3 regions of the Polycladomyces abyssicola genome follow, and region 2 is predicted to be linked to each of the others. Evidence: riboswitches for the same ligand, from Rfam matches in the RefSeq annotation. Region 2 holds a riboswitch; each other region holds the start of a gene.
The links. Region 2 has a riboswitch for thiamine pyrophosphate ahead of thiC (phosphomethylpyrimidine synthase ThiC). Riboswitches for the same ligand answer to the same signal wherever they lie in the genome.
Positions count from the first base shown of each region.

Region 1 (6,462 bases), 750 kb from region 2:
TAGTACTTCCCATGAGCAAAATGGACAACACAAAAGCGATGATAAAGGTTTTTCTCCTAATATGAACCTCTTTCCCTAAAAAAACAACCCAGCGGCATGTACCACTGGGTTGTGTTCGTTCACTGCATGTAACCGGAGATTTTTTGTGCCACATCAGTGGAGACAGAACCTGTTCCACCGAGGATGTACCCTTTTTGGAATACCCCACGATTCTCGGACAGATAGGTTTCCACTTCCACCGGCAGTTTGGTGGGTGTCGTCAACAAGATCGGCGAACCGGTCAAACCAGCGAGCGGTCCCCCGGACAGGGCGTCCGCGAAGAAGTTCTGATCCCCGCGTGCAAAGACGAGAGAGGAAGCGCTCATGTTGAAATACTTCGCCAGGTTGACACCCACTTCGAAGCGGTTGGCACCACTGATGCGGGTCACCGTACCCTTGGTCTCCAGCTGCGCTTTCACCGTATCAGAAACAGTCGCCGGACCACCCACGATAACGAACTGGTTGATCTCCGGATGATTGTTCAGGAACTGCATAATCGGGTCAGGCACGCTGTTGGTACCCACCAGCAGGATGGGCATTCCTCTTTGTGCCGCAATGCTTGAGGCGGACAGCGCATCGGGAAACGTCAATCCGCTGGCAATGATGGCTGTGTTGGTGGGCGTACCGCTCACCACTTGTTCCGCTACGGAAGCGGAAACGGCAAAACGGTTGGGTCCGTCGATTCGCGTGATCCCGTCAGCAGGGACGCCCAGATTACGCAACTGCGCTTCCACGTTGGTGGATACGGAGCCTGTTCCGCCGAGAATCACCACTTTGGCCGGATGACGACGTTGGATTTCCATCTGTACCGACGTCGGCAAAGAGGTGGTAGACGTCAGCAGGATGGGGGACTTCGACTTGGCGGCAAGCGGTCCGCCAGACAAGGCATCAGTGTACAAATCCCCGCGTGCCAGCAGGATGGTGTCCGAGGAGAAGCCGCGGTTCTCCAACTCCTTGCTAACATTGACCGCCACTTCATAACGGTTGGCACCGTCCAGCCGTTTCAGGTTTGTGTTGATGTTGCTCTCCTGAATGGCCGCCGCCACATCCTGTCGAATTTGTGGCAAATCGTTGTACACGTAATCGCCGGGGCAGTAGGTGCCAGGCGTGTACTTGGAATCCCGGTGACCGGCGATGTTGGGCACATCGTGATCCACCTTCGGAATGTTGGGATCAGTCACTTCGTAATCCCGAACAAAATCCGATTTCCCCGTCGGATCGATATTGTTGATGGAGGCGACGTACGCCAACAATTTCACCAATGCCTGACGCATGTTGGCGGGCAACGGGGTGGATTGATACTCGCCCATGAGGGAGACGGAAAAACCGCCTTTGTTAAACCCATACGTACCCGCACCTACAACGCCGTTGGTCAGCACATCGTTGTCCTGCCCTTTTCGCCCTTCGTAGATCCGCCCGTCACTGCCGATGATGGCGTTATAGGCAATATCGCCCCAGCCTTTGGTCACGGCGTGGTAGTAATAGATGGCACGCACGCGAGCGGCGGGGTCGGGATCATTGTTGGGCGTGTCCGTGTGATGGACGAAAATGTGCGAAACCGAATGGTATTCGCGCGGCCACTTTTCCGTTCCGTCCGCATTGTAGCGCAGGGATTCGTCCGCGCCCCATTCTGCTCGGGAGACAATGTCCGGCTTGTTGGCTGCGGCGTGGACTTTTTCAAACAGGATGTCCCAGAAAGACTTCTTGGACTCCACTTTTTTCCCATCGCGCGAGTTGATGAACGTCACCTGAATGTCCTTAATGCGAGGAACCACGTTTTTGTTCGAATGCATCTGGACCCGGTATTGGAAATATCGTCCGTTGTTGGCGTAGATCAATTGGCTGAATGTTTCGGTCGAGTGGCCAGGCCCCGGTGTCATGTCCGCATCGACTTCGGCCTCCTTCCAAGAAGACCAATGATGACCGTCGGAAGAAAAGCGCACGTCGATTCGGGTGTTGGACTGTGCTTTGATCTTGTTTTTAGCCCGATTTTTCCAGTGGACACCGACATCCGTAAATACAATGGATGAACGGATGACCGGCGAAGTGTAAACCGCGTCCTGACCAGTCTGTTTCGGTGTCAGAACCGTTTGTTTACCTTCCAATTCCATCTTGACGTTTTGGCTTTTTCCCTTGGCGAAGTCACCCCAGATTTGGTGACGAACATTGTCAGCCATCACCTTCACCGCCGGAGGCTTGGCCCAACTGGAGGGATATACAGGTAAGGAAAATGCCACAAAAGCTGCGATTCCGGCCATCAAATACATCAGGAGCCGACTTTTCCGGCGCCGCATGAAATTCCCCCTTCTCCCATTCAGCGATGTTTTATCTTGGAAGAATCAATGACTGGTATCACACCGAGTAGTGTTTGAGCGAATTTTCTGTCTTGTATTAATTGAATCAGATCTATCCGTTCCTGCCGACCTGTATAGCCCGGAAATGCGCTTCTCAGAGTCCCCTCCTCTTCTATTGACATCGCTAGGAATATTTTAAGTTCTAGCTATTTTAAGTCAAGCTATTTTCCTAATCTCATCCAATAGAAAAAGTTGTATTTGAGATGAACGGTTTTTGTTACTGGGACACCCTCAAGGGATGGACAGTGTTTCTACTTGTGTTCGCTTTTCGAGATAAGATGGCTTTTTATCTTTCCATCACCTCCCTCTTATGGACAAAAACGATATGCTTTCGTATAATGAAGCCCGTACCAATCGAATATTCGAGGGGAGCTGGATAATGGCCGGCTGAGAAAGTGTACCGATACACTGACCCTAGGAACCTGATCCGGGTAATTCCGGCGTAGGGAAAGATCGAAAATCGTTCGCTTTCTGTGCATATCAGCGCCTCCGGATCAGGAAGGCGCTTTCTTTTATGGATTGATTTCTTTTTGAAAGGTGGAATCTATCAATGAAACGGATCGGATGGCTTTTGAGCTTGGTTCTCCTGCTGGTCATGGCCACTGCCTGCAGTACGCCGGGGGCCGATTCATCGGGCAAAGGACTGAAAAAAGTGACGCTCGTTCTGGACTGGACCCCGAACACCAACCATACCGGCCTTTATGTGGCGAAAGCAAAAGGTTATTTTAAACAAGAAGGGTTGGATGTGGATATTATTCAACCGGGACAGAGCGGTGCTGAACAAATGGTGGCTTCCGGACGCGCCCAGTTTGGCGTCAGCTACCAAGAAAATGTCACCGAAGCACGTACTCAAGGGATACCCATCGTCTCCATCGCGGCGGTCATCCAACATAACACTTCGGGATTCGCTTCACCTGCAAACAAAAACATCAAGCGCCCCAAGGATTTTGAGGGCAAAACCTATGGCGGTTGGGGTTCCCCGATTGAAAAGCAAATGATCACGTCGCTGATGGAAGGGGATCATGCGGATCCCAACAAGGTAAAAATCATCAACACAGGAAATGCGGATTTCTTTTCCATCGTCAAACGCAATGTGGATTTTGCATGGATTTATTACGGTTGGACGGGCATTGAAGCTGAACTTCGCGGCATGAAGCTGAACATCATTTATCTGACCGATTACTCCAAAGATCTGGATTACTATACTCCGGTGTTGATCACGAGCGAAAAAGAGATCAAGCAGGACCCGCAAACAGTCAAAGCGTTTATGCGCGCCGTGAGCAAAGGATATCAGTATGCCATTGATCACCCGGACGATGCTGCTTCCATTCTTTCCAAAGCGGTTCCTGACCTCGATCCGAAGCTGGTAAAGAAAAGTCAAGAATGGTTGAGCCCGCGTTATCAAGCGGATGCGCCGGTTTGGGGCCATCAAAAACAAGAAGTGTGGGCCAGGTACGCCAACTGGATGAAGGAGCACAAGCTGCTCAAAGGCAACTTTGACCCGAGTAAAGCTTTTACCAATCAGTTCTTGCCCCAAGGAGGAAATTGAGATGGCCAGTACACTCTTGAGCATTCAAATTCTCCCGCATACGCCGGGCGGGGAAAGTGTGTTCCCCTACGTCGACCGGGCAATTGAAATCATTCAAAACGCTGGGGTGCCTTTCCGGGTCGGTCCGCTGGAAACAACCATGGAAGGCGAACTGCCCGAGCTCCTTGCCATCGTGGCCAAAATGAATGAAGAAATGGTGAAGATGGGCTGTCGCAGCATCCTTTCGCACGTGAAAATCTATCACAATGTGGATGGTATCACCATGAAAGAGTTGACGCAAAAATATGATGAAACGGTTTAACTACGGACCATCCATCCTGTTTTTTGCCGTCCTCCTGCTTTTGTGGGAGGCGGCTGTTCGTCTATGGTCCATTGATCCTTGGATGTTGCCGGCCCCTTCCCGCATCTTCACAACCCTGGTCCATGAGTGGACACGCATCCCGGAAAACTTGTTCGCGACCGCATGGATCGCCATCTGCGGCTTGCTCTTGGGTCTGGCCATCGGTTTGATGGCAGCCGTCTTTTTGCACTGGTCCAGTCTTTTGAGGAAATTGATATACCCATTGCTGATCTTATCGCAAAACATCCCATTGATCGCCCTCGCTCCCCTGCTCATTCTTTGGCTGGGTTTTGGGATGGAACCGAAAGTGATGGTCGTGGCCCTGGTCTGCTTTTTTCCGATTACCGTGTCCACCTTGGATGGTTTTCAGCAAACGGACCGGACACTGATCAGGTATATGGAAATGGCGGGAGCTTCGCGCCTGCAACGCTTTTTTAAACTGGAATGGCCGTCCGCGCTTCCCTCCTTTTTTTCCGGATTCAAACTGGCGGCCACCTATAGCGTGATGGGTGCTGTGATTGCGGAATGGCTGGGAGCAAAAGACGGGTTGGGTGTGATGATGCAACTGGCCTCTTCCTCCTTCCGAACGGATCGGGTCTTTGTGGCCATCTTGTTGGTCGCGGGTTTAAGCTTGCTCCTTTTTGCCACAATCTCCCTCATTGAAGTTTGGACCTTACGCTGGCAGACCAGGAAGGGAGGAGATGGCCGTGAAACTTGAGGTGAAAGAACTGGCTTTTGCCTATGACCAACAACTGATCATTGAAAACCTCTCGCTCGGGGTCAAACCGGGGGAATTCGTCTCTTTGATCGGCCCTTCCGGGAGTGGAAAGAGCACGCTTTTTTATCTCATCGGCGGGATCTACAAGCCGAAACGGGGAGAAATTCTGCTCGACGGCAAACCCATTCGCGGAAAAAGAGGGCATATCGCTTACATGCCCCAACAACCCTCCCTGTTTCCCTGGCGCACGATTGAACAAAATGTCCGATTGGCCCAAGAGCTGAATGGCCACCCGGATCCTTCGCATGTGCAGAGTTTGTTGAAAAAGGCGGGGCTTGACCATGTGGCCCACTGTTATCCGCATGAGCTGAGCGGCGGCATGCAACAGCGCGCTGCGTTTATCCGTGCCCTGGCCAGCAAACAGGAGCTCTTGTGCCTGGATGAACCGTTCGGCGCGCTAGACGCTCTTACCCGCACCCACATGCAACAATGGCTCTTAACCGTTTTGGAAACGGAACGGCGAACAGTTCTTTTCATCACCCATAGCATTGAAGAAGCGCTCCTCCTGTCTGATCGTATTTATGTCTTAAGCCGACAGCCGATGCGGGTACTTCGGGAGATCTCAGTGCCATATTCCCGCGGCGACCGTTTCTCCTTGCGCGGGACAGCCGATTGGATGGCGCTGCACCTGGAAATTGAAAACCTTCTCTTGCCAACATAAAAATGCATGCAGCGGGTCCGAATTTCCCGTCGCGGTGGAGCGGAGACAGGAAATTCGGACCCGCAGACTTTATCAAAAACCTAAAACACGGGACACCTCATTCTAGACAAAACATCAAAGGAAAAAAAGGGTTACCCAGGAAAACCCGATCTACTGGGTACACCGGTAGATACTTCCCAACTGGCAAACAGTTGGACGGTTAATCGCCCTGCTCCCCAACCGACAGGGATCATCCATAACGCCCCCCAACCGCCGAAAGAAGGAATGCCAACCGCTACGGACAGCGGGAGGAACCCAAGTAGATGCAGCACGGAAAAGGCGATGATGAACCCGCTTTTCGGAATGCTCCCCTCTGGAAACCACACACGAAAAAGCGCATGGGAACACCACCCACGCCAATAGGAACGGACCCATAACCCCAACAATAAGGAAAACAGCAACCATAACCCCCATCGCAACCAAAACGGGGAAACGACGACCGCCATCGTGCACACGCCCACCAATTGACCGTATTGGATCAACTGTTGGCCATTGCGGAAAAAGGATTTGATGACCGCTTCCGCAAGAACATGAGCGGCTGTCTGCTTCCGAAATATCCTACCGGAACGCGGGAACAGCCACGGCCGCTTTTTGACCCAATAGGAAGGGCGGTTCAACACACCTGACTTGCCCATAATAAACGATGCCCACTTCAACCGCTGGGTTTGCTCATACGCCATATCCTGAAGCCAGGTTCCCTGC
Region 1 covers NZ_AP024601.1:2,951,411-2,957,872, forward strand. Annotated here, with positions in the region: gene KI215_RS14675 (cell wall-binding repeat-containing protein) at 120-2,333, opposite strand; TPP riboswitch at 2,749-2,859, shown strand; gene KI215_RS14680 (ABC transporter substrate-binding protein) at 2,944-3,942, shown strand; gene KI215_RS14685 (thiamine-binding protein) at 3,944-4,243, shown strand; gene KI215_RS14690 (ABC transporter permease) at 4,227-5,000, shown strand; gene KI215_RS14695 (ABC transporter ATP-binding protein) at 4,984-5,721, shown strand; gene KI215_RS14700 (ABC transporter permease) at 5,853-6,462, opposite strand, start outside.
Region 1: it holds a riboswitch for thiamine pyrophosphate, as region 2 does, so the genes downstream of both, KI215_RS14680 (ABC transporter substrate-binding protein) here and thiC (phosphomethylpyrimidine synthase ThiC) in region 2, are expected to answer to the same signal.

Region 2 (6,462 bases):
TTGCAACAGGCCGAGTTTGCCAGCGAGCAGTACGGTTACACGGCCACGCGCCATCAGCGTGAAGTGGGGACCGGTTACTTCGATGAAGTGTCGATGGTGATCTCCGGCGGTAACGCCTCGACGACGGCACTGGAAGGATCGACCGAAGCCGAGCAATTCACCGCTTGATCGGTTTGAACAAGTCCTTTGCCCCTTTTGTCAACCCCTCCTAAGGAATTCTTCCATTTTCCCTTTCGGCACCGGATGGACTGCCGAAAGGGGTTTTTTTATCATCCCACGTAATGCCCGCAAATTCGGTCGATGTCGGGTCCGTACGATTCGCCGAACAAATTGAGATGCACCAACAAGTAATAGAGTTGGTACAGTGGCTTTCGATCCTCGTAACCGGGTTCCAGTGGGTATATCTCTCGGTAAGTCGCGTAAAAAGCCGATGGAAAGCCGCCAAAAAGTTCGCTCATGGCCAGATCCACTTCCCGGTGACCGTAATATACCGCCGGGTCGATCAGCCAAGGCAGATCCCCTTTTCCCGTCATCCAGTTGCCGCCCCACAAATCGCCATGAAGCAATGCGGGATGGATGTCGGTGACGTCCAACCATTCGTCCAGGCGATCCAACAGTCTGTTTAACCGTTTCGCTCTCGTAGAGGGAAGGCGGTGTTTTTGGGCGGCCAGTTGGATCTGGGGAAGCAACCGTCGCTCTCGGTAAAAGTCGGTCCAGCTGTCCATCCAACCGTTTGCTTGCGGGAGAGGTCCGATGAAATTGTCCGCATCCAAGCCGTACGCTTTCTTTCGATGAGAGTGAAGCGTGGCCAGCATCCTACCCAACGCTGCGGCAGCATGGCGGGAGTAGCCTCCGGTACCCGATGTGGGAATCCACTCCATCAAGATCCAGCCGTCATGCTCATCACGGAATGCGTACACCTCAGGAACACGAGCCCCTGCATCGGCCAACAGACGAAGCCCGTCCCGTTCGGCACGGAAAAAACCGTCGGGGGCACCCTGTTTCCATTTGAAAAAATAGGTGTGTTGGTTCGTCTCAACCTGAAAGGCACTACTGATACTGCCCCCGGAAACCGGTTGAACGGATACGATGGAATCAGGAGTTTCGCCAATGGTTTGCAACGCCTCATGTAAAGTGGACATGTCCGTATGAGAGTGCATATGCTCCCTCCTTAGCTGAATCACGCTACCCTTTTGATGTTTTATTGTAACAAACCGTGAACGTGTTTGCTGTTGGTGGAGGGACTGATATTCTTTGAATGATCGATATCATTGCTAATAAAATAAAAAAGACCGCGAATGGCGGTCGATAGATACAGGAGGTTGGAGAATCTTAATTATTATTTGGATCTTTTTTCCGGCGTTTTTTTTCAACATCAATGTCGATATCAATGTCAATGATGTTGGTATTTCTGTTTCTGTTTCTGTTTCTGTTTTCATTTTCCTCTTCTTCTTCTCTTCTACGATGTCCCCAATCATGACCTTTCCAATCTTGCCCTTTCAAATCAAAGTCTTTTTTCCAATCCACAATATCACCTCATTTGGAATTAATAGACTGTTCTCTTTGGCACTGGCTTTTTTCGTTCTGCGTGTAAGGTACGAATTTGAGACTCTAGCCTTATCTAACCGACTGATTGGGCAGAGTTCGGGAAGAAATCTCATCAAAGAAGCAATTAACCTCCTGTACCTTTTGCTTTATTCTATTCGGTTAACAAAGTATTGTTTGGGTTTCTCAACTAGGATAAAAGTAGATTTTTATATTGGTGGTGGTCTCCATGACTTTTGATCTTTTCAGTGACGATCGGCTCCGTGTCTATGGGACATCGCCAAGTCAAAAAGACCGCTTATTGCGGTCGATAGATACAGGAGGTTGGAAAGCCTTCATTAGCCTTTGTATATCTTTTTTCTTATCTTGTAATCATCAACATCAATGTCGATATCAATATCAATAATGTTGATATTTCTGTTTTTGTTCTTGTTTTCATTGTCATCATCGTGATCTTTTTTTCTCCGATCTTTCCGATCAAAGTCTTTTTTCGAATCCACGATATCACCTCATCGGTGTTTTGCTCTGGATTTACTATAATGTCTATTCTGACGCTGTAACTTTTTCAGTTCAGCGTGTAAGGCACGAATTTGAGACTCTTGCCTTTCTAACATCTTCAACAAGATACTCAAATCGACATGGACTTTGACGCGTGTCAAATTTTTATTCTCATTTTCATTTGTAGGCGGTGATCGGAAAGGATGCTCGTCAAAGAAAAACATCGGGGTTAACCTCCTGTATCTTTTTCTTTATTCTATTCTGTTAATAAAATACTGTTTGGGTTTCAGAACCAGGGTAAAAGTAGATTTTTTAATAGGTCCTTCTCCGACCTAGGTTATTCTCGTCCTTCTCGGAAAACTCTGTTTTCCTTGTCTAGCATCGTTGGCTTAGGATGATCCGGTGCAACAAGTAACGTATGGTTTCTTGCGAACGCAAATGTGAAAAAAAAGCTCCCGCCAAATTCAGGCAGGAGCTTATGTTGTTGTTCACCGATAAATTTCCGCACCCGTTTCGCGGAACTCTTTCGCTTTTTCCTTCATGCCTTCTTCTGCGGCCGATTCCAGGTCCAATCCTTTTTCCCGTGCGTATTCCCGGATATCTTGCGTGATGCGCATACTGCAGAACTTGGGACCGCACATCGAGCAGAAGTGCGCTGTTTTGGCCGGTTCCGCCGGGAGGGTCTCATCGTGGAAGGCCATGGCCCGCTCTGGATCAAGCGAGAGATTAAACTGGTCCATCCAGCGGAACTCGAAGCGCGCTTTGGACAGGGCGTCATCCCGTTTTTGCGCACCAGGGTGTCCTTTGGCCAGATCGGCTGCATGGGCGGCGATTTTGTAAGCGATCACGCCTTCTTTCACATCATCTTTGTTGGGCAGGCCCAGGTGCTCTTTCGGCGTGACGTAGCACAACATGGCCGTGCCGAACCACCCGATCATCGCCGCACCGATCGCCGAGGTGATGTGATCGTATCCCGGCGCGATGTCGGTCGTCAGCGGACCCAGCGTGTAAAACGGAGCCTCGTGGCAGATTTTCTGCTGTAGGTCCACGTTCTCTTTGATTTTATGCATCGGCACGTGACCGGGGCCTTCGATCATCACTTGTACATCGTATTCCCACGCGATCTTGGTCAGCTCGCCCAGGGTTTTCAGTTCGGCGAACTGTGCTTCATCGTTGGCGTCCGCGATCGATCCCGGGCGCAATCCGTCACCGAGCGAGACGGAGATGTCGTACGCGGCCAGAATCTCGCAGATCTCACGGAAATGCGTGTACAGGAAGTTTTCTTCGTGATGGGCGAGACACCAGGCCGCCATGATCGATCCACCACGGGAGACGATACCGGTGACGCGGTTGGCGGTCAGCGGGATGTAACGCAACAGCACCCCGGCGTGAATGGTGAAGTAATCTACCCCTTGTTCCGCCTGTTCGATCAGGGTGTCGCGATAGACCTCCCACGTAAGATCTTCCGGTTTGCCGTCCACCTTTTCCAGCGCCTGATAAATCGGAACGGTTCCGACCGGGACCGGGCAGTTGCGGATGATCCATTCACGGGTGGTATGGATGTTTTTCCCGGTGGACAAATCCATCAGCGTATCGGCGCCCCAATGGGTGGCCCACCGCATTTTTTCCACTTCTTCTTCGATCGAAGAGGTCACGGCCGAATTTCCGATGTTGGCGTTCACCTTCACGTGAAAATTTTTCCCGATGATCATCGGCTCGGACTCGGGATGGTTGATGTTGGCCGGGATGATCGCCCGTCCTGCCGCCACTTCCTGCCGAACGAACTCGGGGTCCACGTTTTCCCGCAACGCGACAAATTCCATTTCGGGAGTGATAATGCCTTTTTTAGCATAATGCATCTGCGTGACGATTTTGCCCTTTTTCGCCCGTAGCGGACGACGTTTCAAGCGTTTCAAATCCTCGTTTTCCAGCGGATCTTTAGAGCGATAGCCATCGTCCACCGGTTTCACTTCCCGACCCTCATACTCCTCTACGTCGCCCCGCTCCAAAATCCAGGGACGGCGCAAGGCGGGAAGCCCTTTGCGTATGTCGGTTTCCACGTTCGGATCCGTGTAGGGCCCGCTCGTGTCATAGACTCGAACCGGTTCGTTGGGTACCTCTTCGCCGTTGCGCCCCGTCGTGGGAGAAAGTGTGATTTCCCGCATGGGGACGCGAATGTCCGGGCGAGAACCTTGGATGTACACCTTTTTGCTGTTGGGGAACGTAAAAGTTTCCGACATCGTAAACCTCCTGTGATGTTGGTTTTGCAACCCACACATCAACACAAGCTGTCCCCAGGTTCAGGTGCATCCGATTCCGTCGCGTACGGGTATGAAAAAAAGGACCGTACGCCAACGTACGGTCCTCTCCCCTTCGAAATAAAGGATCGAATGCAGTTCCCTACGCTGGCATTACCCAGATCAGGTTAAACGGTCGGCGGTAGAGTTCCCCGCCCTCTCAGCCTGGCTCCTCCAAGCTCCCGTTGATATGCAGTTGCCTAACTTGAACTTAACACAGGATACCTGCCAGGTCAATGAGGAAGTCAATCATGTTCGACTCGTATCCATCTTCTGAAGAGAATCGTGATTTCGAACGGAAGCCAAAAGATGGTCACGACAAATGAAAAAAGAAAATACGCCTTATTCTCCCCTACCATGTCGACAACTTGTTGATACTCCGCAGCAAGGGATTCAGTCTCCTCGTCCCCGGTGGCCATCCACTCCTGGATCCCGTCCTCCATCTTTCTCCAGTAAGCATAACCGATCAAAAAATAAACGCACAAGACAAGCGGTGCGAACATCCACAGCACTCCCTCTATGAACTCCTATATCCTATTCTTTGCAGATGATGGGATTGCCTGCCACAGAAAAAATGATTATCTCAAAATCGAAAAGGCGCGAAATCGAGACAGGGATTCCCGAATTCAGACTCATCAGGTATAATTTTTGCAAGCGGAGAAATGTGGTGTGGGTGGAAGATCAAGATCAGAGAGAAAGAAAGAGGGATGGACATGAGGTGTAAGGGGCGGAGTTGGAGTCAATACCATCCCTTGGTGTGGGTCTTGGTGGGAGGAACAATATTTTCGCGGGCGGCTATGTTTATGAGTCTGCCATTTTTGACCATTTATCTCGCGCAACATACGGAGATAGATCCGGCACTGGCGGGACTGACGGTGGGCTTGGGACCCTTGGCGGGGACGTTTTGCGGCTTTGTCGGCGGGAATCTTTCGGATCAGTTCGGCAGGCGCACGGTGATGGTAACGGCCATGTTCCTGTGGGCAGGGGTGTACATCGGGTTTGCTGTTGCCGAACATATTGTTTTTTTCATGTTGCTCAACCTGCTGAACGGTGTGTGCCGTTCCTTCTTTGAGCCGACTTCGCAAGCATTGATGGCGGATATCACTCCTCCGGAACGGCGAATCCGGGTATTTGGATTTCGTTACCTGGCGATCAATGTGGGAGCTGTCATCGGTCCGCTGATCGGCGCAGTGACAGGAATTCTGGCCGGTAAGACAGCGTTTCTGATCACGGGAACCGTCTATTTCGTTTACGCTTGGCTCCTGTTGCTGATGTTGAACCATTACCGCCATGATTTGACGTCCCATGTCACACAAACAGAGCGGGAACGCGTCGGGATGCGGGCTGCATTTCAGGTGGTGCGAAACGATGCGGCCTTGAGGTTCTTTTTGGCCGGAGCGATCTTGGCCAATATCGGATATGCCCAAATCGAAACGACGCTGCCTTTGTACTTGAAGCAAAACGTGGTGAACGGGGAACTGTTGTTTTCGATTCTGTTGGCGATCAATGCCGGGTTGGTCGTTATTTTGCAGATGCTCTTGACCCGGTGGAGTGAGAAACGTCCCATCCTGCAAAGCCTGCTGATCGGTACGATCCTGTTCGCTGCCGGAATGGGCTGCTTCGCCGTCGGGCAACATGAAGCATGGTTTGTCATCGGCATGGTAATCCTGACCGTGGGGGAAATCCTGATCTTCCCCACTAACAGCTTGTTCATCGATCGGCTGGCACCTGATCATTTGCGGGGGACATACTTCGGTGCCAACGGCTTTCAGGGATTGGGGTTTTTTATGGGGCCGTCTTTGGGCGGGTGGCTGGTTCAACAGTTGGGCGGACACTGGGGATTCGCCGTGATCGGGTTGGTGGTGATTGGTGCGATGTATTTCTATTGGATGGGGATGCGTGTTTACCAATTTCGCTCATGTGGGTTATCGCAGGAGACATCGGTTGTTTCCTCTTCAGTGTCTGGGGAAAAATTGCAGGTTTAGTGAAACATCTTTGAACTGGCTTTCGTCTATAAAGATACAAGAGAACCACCTTTTTCTACTACAAAAGTCGTAGGCGAAAAAAGGATTCCGCGTTCCTTTTGTCGAACATGTCGAATTGTGCTGCGTAATGGATTCCC
Region 2 covers NZ_AP024601.1:508,012-514,473, forward strand. Annotated here, with positions in the region: gene aceA (isocitrate lyase) at 1-168, shown strand, start outside; gene KI215_RS02620 (fructosamine kinase family protein) at 270-1,160, opposite strand; gene KI215_RS02625 (hypothetical protein) at 1,333-1,527, opposite strand; gene KI215_RS02630 (hypothetical protein) at 1,884-2,045, opposite strand; gene thiC (phosphomethylpyrimidine synthase ThiC) at 2,532-4,283, opposite strand; TPP riboswitch at 4,424-4,534, opposite strand; gene KI215_RS02640 (hypothetical protein) at 4,586-4,843, opposite strand; gene KI215_RS02645 (MDR family MFS transporter) at 5,054-6,325, shown strand.

Region 3 (6,462 bases), 1.6 Mb from region 2:
CTCACTGTCACCTTAAATTCCGCGGTCGACCAAACCTGGATTGTGCCCGATTTTCGGATTCATGCCATTCATCGAAGTCGTCGGGTGATTCGGCAGCCGGGCGGTAAAGGGGTCAACGTCGCCCGGGTGTTGAGTGCGTTGGGCATCAACGTTTGCGCTACGGGTTTTGTTGGTGGACAAAACGGACGATGGATGACGAAAGCTCTGGAATCGGACGGGATCCCGTCCGATTTCGTTTGGATCGGGAAAGAGACGCGAACATGTCTGACTCTGTTGGATCTGGATCACGGTACGCAAACAGAGGTGTTGGAGCCGGGACCGACGGTATCCGAAGCGGAATGGAAGCAACTGGTGGCCAAAGTGGCAACATGGGCGGAGCAGTCATCCTTTGTCGCCTGTAGCGGGAGTCTCCCGCCAGGGGTCCCGGAGAATGCATACGGTGAATTGATCGGAGTCGCTCGTTCACGTGGAGCGGCCGTCTGGCTGGATACGAGCGGGAAGGCATTGCAGCATGGATGGTCAGCCCGGCCGGACGGCATCAAAGTGAATCAAGAGGAAGCGGGGCACTTATTGGGGAAAGTGGTCTCATCCCGTGCAGAAACCATTGCGGCTGCCCGGGCGTTGGTGCGGGACATAGGGCAAACGGTGATCGTCACCGCCGGTTCCCAAGGATTGGCGGCAGTGGTCGGTGAAGAGACATTTTGGGTAACGCCGCCCACCGTTCAGGCGGTCAATCCCGTCGGGAGTGGGGACGCTTTTTTGGCCGGTTGGCTTGCTGCCTCCCATCAGAAGAAAAGCGGGGAGGAAGCGCTGGCATTGGCGACGGCGTGTGCCGCCGCCAATGTGCTGCGAGAGACGGCAGGGATCGAAAAACAGCAGGTATGGGCGTTGTTGAAAGAGGTTCGCGTGGAAAAAGTGATAGACTAATATTCAGCAAACTATCTTGAAATCGGCTCAATACCTTACAATGATGGATTGGATTCATCATTGATGAGGAGGGGTCATATCATGTGGACATGGAAGTATTTTGCGAACTGGGATTTGGAAACGCCTGAACAGCCGCTCACGGAATCAGAAGCCCATGAGCGGGATGAAGAACTGGAACCCTATGTGGTAGTGGTCAAACAAGACGGCCAACCTCGGTATGTGGTGGATTCAGGTGCAATTCCTTCAGCTACGGCCTCATTTATTTGGACAAAAATCGGCAAGCGGAGCGTATGGATTTTTATACCATCATGGATGCGATGGGCGATGACTTTCTGTTTCTGGAGTCAGTTATAGAATGGAAAAGGGTGGAAGGAATACGGATTCAATCGTTCTATCGGAACATGCAACAGGTTACATCATCGTTTGGGCACGGACGAGTGCTTCAAAGAAGAAACAGTGGAGTACGATTTGGCGGATCATATTCGGGAAACGGTCTCATTCGGTGATTATCACTCACTGCTGCCTGAGGTCGATGAATTCACTACAGACTGTTAACATCACATTGCTTTGGAATCAAAAGAAAGTATGGTATCCTATTATTTGACGCGAATGCCGCGAACGGTTTTCAAACGGGGTTGAAACATGGAACAAACGTTGATGGAATGGTTATTGGAGTACGGATATATCGGTATTTTCCTGTTTCTGGTATTCGGCATCGTCGGATTGCCGTTGCCAGATGAGATCATGATGACGTTTGTCGGATACCTTTCTTCCGTCGGCCGGCTCAATCTATATTTGGCGTTTGCCAGTGCGCTGATCGGTTCCTTGTGTGGGATTACTGTCAGCTATTTGTTGGGCTGGCGATTGGGGTATCCGTTTTTGAAAAAGTATGGACCAAAGTTTTTCATCACACGACGTCGATTGCGCATTACGCAGTTTTTGTTTCGTAAATACGGCAATTGGGTGTTGTTCTTCGGTTACTTCATTCCCGGTGTGCGCCATGTGACGGCTTATTTGGCAGGGATCTCCAACCTCCCATGGACCAGGTTCGGCCTGTTCGCCTATACCGGCGGGTTGTTTTGGTGCCTTACGTTTATCGGTTTGGGTTATCAGGTAGGTGCTAATTGGGAAAACGCGCTCCATCTATTGCATCGCTATGGTATGGATTTATTGTGGATCGTGGTTCCCCTCGTATTGGTCTGGATCGGTTGGGCGATTTGGCAGAGTCGGGTGGATTCCGACACAAAGTGATGGATCATGATAGGAACGGGGGATAGAAGCGACCATGCCCAAAGTGATTGTGGAAGAAGGTGGGGACACGCATCAATTTGAAGTGGAGGAAGGGGCCAATTTGCTGTTGGAGGCCACCTTGCGATCCGTTCCCGTTCCTTTTTACTGTACGACGGGCAGATGTGGTACCTGCCGAGTAAAGGTGGAGGATGGGGAAGACCATCTCAATGCAATTGGGGAGTTGGAAAGATATCGGCTGGGGGACGAGGAAACAGTGTCCGGTATGCGCCTGGCCTGTCAGGTTTACATATACGGCGATGTCAAGGTGCGTGTGCCTGCTTCTTCCTGAATCCCCTTCGCAATCGTCTCCACTTTTCCGGAACAACCCGGAAGGTGGGCTTTTTTTATTGGGTATGGGCAAATGCCCATTTTGGTATGCCCATGTTTCGAAATGGGACGCCTATCATACTGTAATATAGGCGATGGCTGAGATGAGGAGGAGTTCCCATTGATTATCAAGCTAGGGGTATTAAAGGTAAATGCCGTGACGACGACCTCATCCATCACGGTGGGAACGCATTTGACTTATTATCCGTTCAGTTTGCAAAAGAACAACGTGGGAACCTCGACGACCGGTGACCACGCGGTGATCCGCACGGTCAACCCGATCGTCGATCCGGACGTGAATGATCACCCTGTTCTCATTCAACAGGTCTAAGGGAATGGGTCATACCACAAGGAATCCGACCGTGCATCGATTCGGAAAGTGATGCACGCGATAGGGATGAGACACGCCCTAGGTCAGACAAGGAGGAAGTTCGATGCCCATCTCGATTGGCGGAATCAAGGTAAACACTGTGACAAACGATGCCAACGTTCATATGGCACCCTTGACGGTAGAATGGGCGCCATTCAGCTTTATCAAGGAAAACATTGCTCATCTTGGTTATGGGGATCACGGATGGTTGGAAGAGTGGGCGGCAATCATGGACGAGGATTTGAAGGATTGTTTATGGGGACAGCGCAAGTAAGAAACAATAAGGAGGAAGACGCATGCCGTTCGTGCTTAAAATCAACACCGTCTCCACCACAGGTCAACTGAATGTGGCGCCGGTCAACTTTTTGGTCAATCAGGAGAGCTTCTCGAAAACCAACGAGGCCAACAGCAACGCGGGTGATTTGACGGTGTCCGTCGTATTCGGACCGTTATTGGACTCCGATGTGGTGGATACCCCCATTTTTCAAGTCAAAGGGGTTTGAGCAAAGGAGGGAATGCCGTGATTTCACCCATGGTGATCGGGGCACTGTCCGTCAACGAGATTTCCAACGTGGGCAAGGTTAATGTTTCCCATGGTTTGAACTTCCTCGCCCACAACAGAAGCATCATCAAAGCGAATGTGACCAACTTTTACATCGGAGACGCTTCTGTCCATCAAATTGTGTCTCCGATCAACGACCGGGATATCATAGATACGGCGATCATTCAGGTAAAAGCGGTTTAACGTCGTCCAGCGTCACCGATCGACAGTTGACGTCGGGTAATCGGGATTGTTAGAATAGAGAAAAATGTGATACGTTGCATTTCCACCACTAGGGGTGCACCATGGGTGCTGAGAAAGGCGCGAGCCTTAACCCTTTGAACTTGACCTGGGTAATGCCAGCGAAAGGAAGTGGGGGAAGGTTGATGTTCAGGAGAGGTTTACGTGCATCCAACCGGTATCCCCATGGATACCGGTTTTTTTATGGTCAGAGGAAGTGACATTCCGATGGAAGTGCATGTGATCACGGACCAGCGGCATACCTGGGAGCAAATTCATCAGGTGGCGAGGCAGGCGGGGCCGTATATTGACCGCTTTCATCTGCGATTGAAAAACAGGCCGGCACGAGAGATATGGAGCTGGGGCAAACGTCTGTTGGAAGAGGGATGGCTCACACGTGACCAGCTGGTGGTGAACGATCGGATGGATATCGCCCTTTCTCTGGGATGTGGAGGGGTACATCTGCCGGAAAAGGGATTGCCGCTGCCGGAGGTCAAACCGTTGGCAAGCGGCTTGTGTGTGGGCCGTTCGGTACATTCGCTGGAAGAAGCACTTCGATCCGAACAGATGGGGGCGGATTACATATTATTCGGCCATGTATTTCACACGGCGTCCAAATCGGGCATTCCTCCGCGGGGATGTGCCGAATTGGCCCGCATCGTCCGCGCGGTGCGCATTCCAGTTATCGCAGTGGGTGGGATTACCGTCGAAAATATGGCCGAGGTAGCGGAAACGGGATGTGCCGGTATTGCCGTGATTTCGGCGGTAATGGATCATCCCCGGCCGGATGAGCAAGCACGCAAATTGCGGGAAATCGCCCGGCGCTTCAAAGACACCAACGAGTAAATTCCCGATGCGAAAGGAAGGAGCAAACTGTGCAAACACAGGACGTAATTGTCATCGGTGGCGGTGTGATCGGCTGTTCGATCGCCTATTACCTGGCAAAAAAGGGGGCTGACGTCGTGGTCCTGGAGCGGGACCGCATAGGCGCCCACGCTTCATCCGCAGCGGCTGGAATGCTGGGTGCACAGGTGGAAATGGCTTTTCCGGGCCCCATGAGCGACCTTTGCTTCCGCAGCCGGGCGATGTTCCCTGAATTGGGGCGTGAATTGTATGAACGAACCGGTTTGGACATCGAGCTGAACACCGCAGGGTTATTGCGGGTGGCATGGGATCGGACAGAAGCGGAAGAATTGCGTGACCGTGCGCGTTGGCAGCGGGAATTGGGCGGTCGGGCGGAATGGTGGGAGACTCGTTCGGTTCGCGAGGACGAACCCGAAGTGAGAGCTGATATCACAGGCGCGCTATTTTTGCCGGATGATGCCCAGGTGTCGGCTCCCAGGCTGACGTTGGCGTTCGCTCGGGCCGCACAGGCATTGGGTGTGCGGTTACTGGAAGGATGTGAAGTGACGGGTTTTCTCACCGACGGTGACCAAGTGACGGGTGTAGAAACTGTGGTTGGGACTTTCCGCGCAGGTGCCGTGGTGTTGGCCGCCGGGGCGTGGAGCGGTGTGTTGGCACGACGACTGGGGCTCAACTTGCCGGTATTTCCGGTGAAAGGAGAATCGCTCGCTCTTCGTCCGAACCGCCTGCCGCATCGAAAGACACTGTTTGCTCACGGGTGTTACCTGGTGCCCAAAGCGGACGGCCGCATTGTCGTAGGCGCGACGGAGAAGGAGCATGATTTTTCCCCGGGTGTTTCGCTGGGAGCGATTCACCGGTTGGCTCATGAAGCGACCCGACTGGTCCCTTCATTGGCTGAAGCCGATGTATTGTCGTACTGGTCGAGCGTTCGTCCCGGTTCCGGGGACGGGTTGCCGTTAATGGGCCGGTTGGAGGCGGTTCGTGGCCTGTACGTTGCATCCGGCCATTTCCGCAACGGGATATTACTGAGTCCGATCACAGGTGCGCTGATGGCGGAGTTGATCTCCGGCACGGCGGTGCCGGAACTGGCGCCGTTTTCGCCGGATCGTCTCTTGGAATCAACGGCGAGGAGGTGATTCGGGAGTGCGTATTCAGTTAAATGGACAGCCCTATGACTTGCCCGCGGAGGTGGACACGGTTGAGCGGTTGATTCAACACCTACAGTTGGAACGGCGGATTGTGGTTGTGGAACACAATCGGCGCGTGTTGGAGAAGGAAGACCATGCATCGGCGGTTTTGCGAGAAGGTGATGCGTTGGAGATTGTCCATTTTGTGGGAGGAGGCTAAAAGTATGCTGACCATAGGCAAGTATACGTTTCAATCTCGATTGTTTCTTGGAACGGGGAAATTTTCTTCCTTGGACGTTCAACGGGAAGCGGTGGAAGCATCCGGAGCGGAAGTGTTGACGTTTGCGGTTCGTCGATTGAACATCAGTGATCCCAACCAGCCCAACTTTTTGGAAAACCTGGATTTGAGCAAGTATACCCTGTTGCCCAATACGGCGGGCGCTACTACCGCAGAGGAAGCGGTACGGATTGCCCGACTCGCTCGCGCATCCAAACTGTGCGATATGATCAAGGTGGAAATTATCGCCGATCCGAAAACACTGCTGCCCGATCCGGTGGCGACGCTGGAGGCGACCAAGATCTTGGTGGAAGAAGGTTTCACCGTGCTTCCCTATACGAACGATGATCCAGTGATAGCCAAAAAATTGGAAGAAGCCGGAGCCCATGCGATCATGCCGGGCGGGTCACCGATCGGAACGGGACTGGGTCTGCTCAATCCGTACAACCTCAGTTGGATTATCGAGCAATCCCAAGTGCCGGTAATCGTCGATGCGGGC
Region 3 covers NZ_AP024601.1:2,116,261-2,122,722, reverse strand. Annotated here, with positions in the region: gene KI215_RS10730 (1-phosphofructokinase family hexose kinase) at 1-927, shown strand, start outside; gene KI215_RS10725 (hypothetical protein) at 1,009-1,281, shown strand; gene KI215_RS10720 (DedA family protein) at 1,570-2,178, shown strand; gene KI215_RS10715 (2Fe-2S iron-sulfur cluster-binding protein) at 2,213-2,506, shown strand; gene KI215_RS10710 (spore germination protein) at 2,666-2,875, shown strand; gene KI215_RS10705 (hypothetical protein) at 2,979-3,188, shown strand; gene KI215_RS10700 (hypothetical protein) at 3,211-3,417, shown strand; gene KI215_RS10695 (hypothetical protein) at 3,435-3,659, shown strand; TPP riboswitch at 3,740-3,843, shown strand; gene KI215_RS10690 (thiamine phosphate synthase) at 3,861-4,541, shown strand; gene thiO (glycine oxidase ThiO) at 4,571-5,695, shown strand; gene thiS (sulfur carrier protein ThiS) at 5,703-5,906, shown strand; gene KI215_RS10675 (thiazole synthase) at 5,911-6,462, shown strand, end outside.
Region 3: it holds a riboswitch for thiamine pyrophosphate, as region 2 does, so the genes downstream of both, KI215_RS10690 (thiamine phosphate synthase) here and thiC (phosphomethylpyrimidine synthase ThiC) in region 2, are expected to answer to the same signal.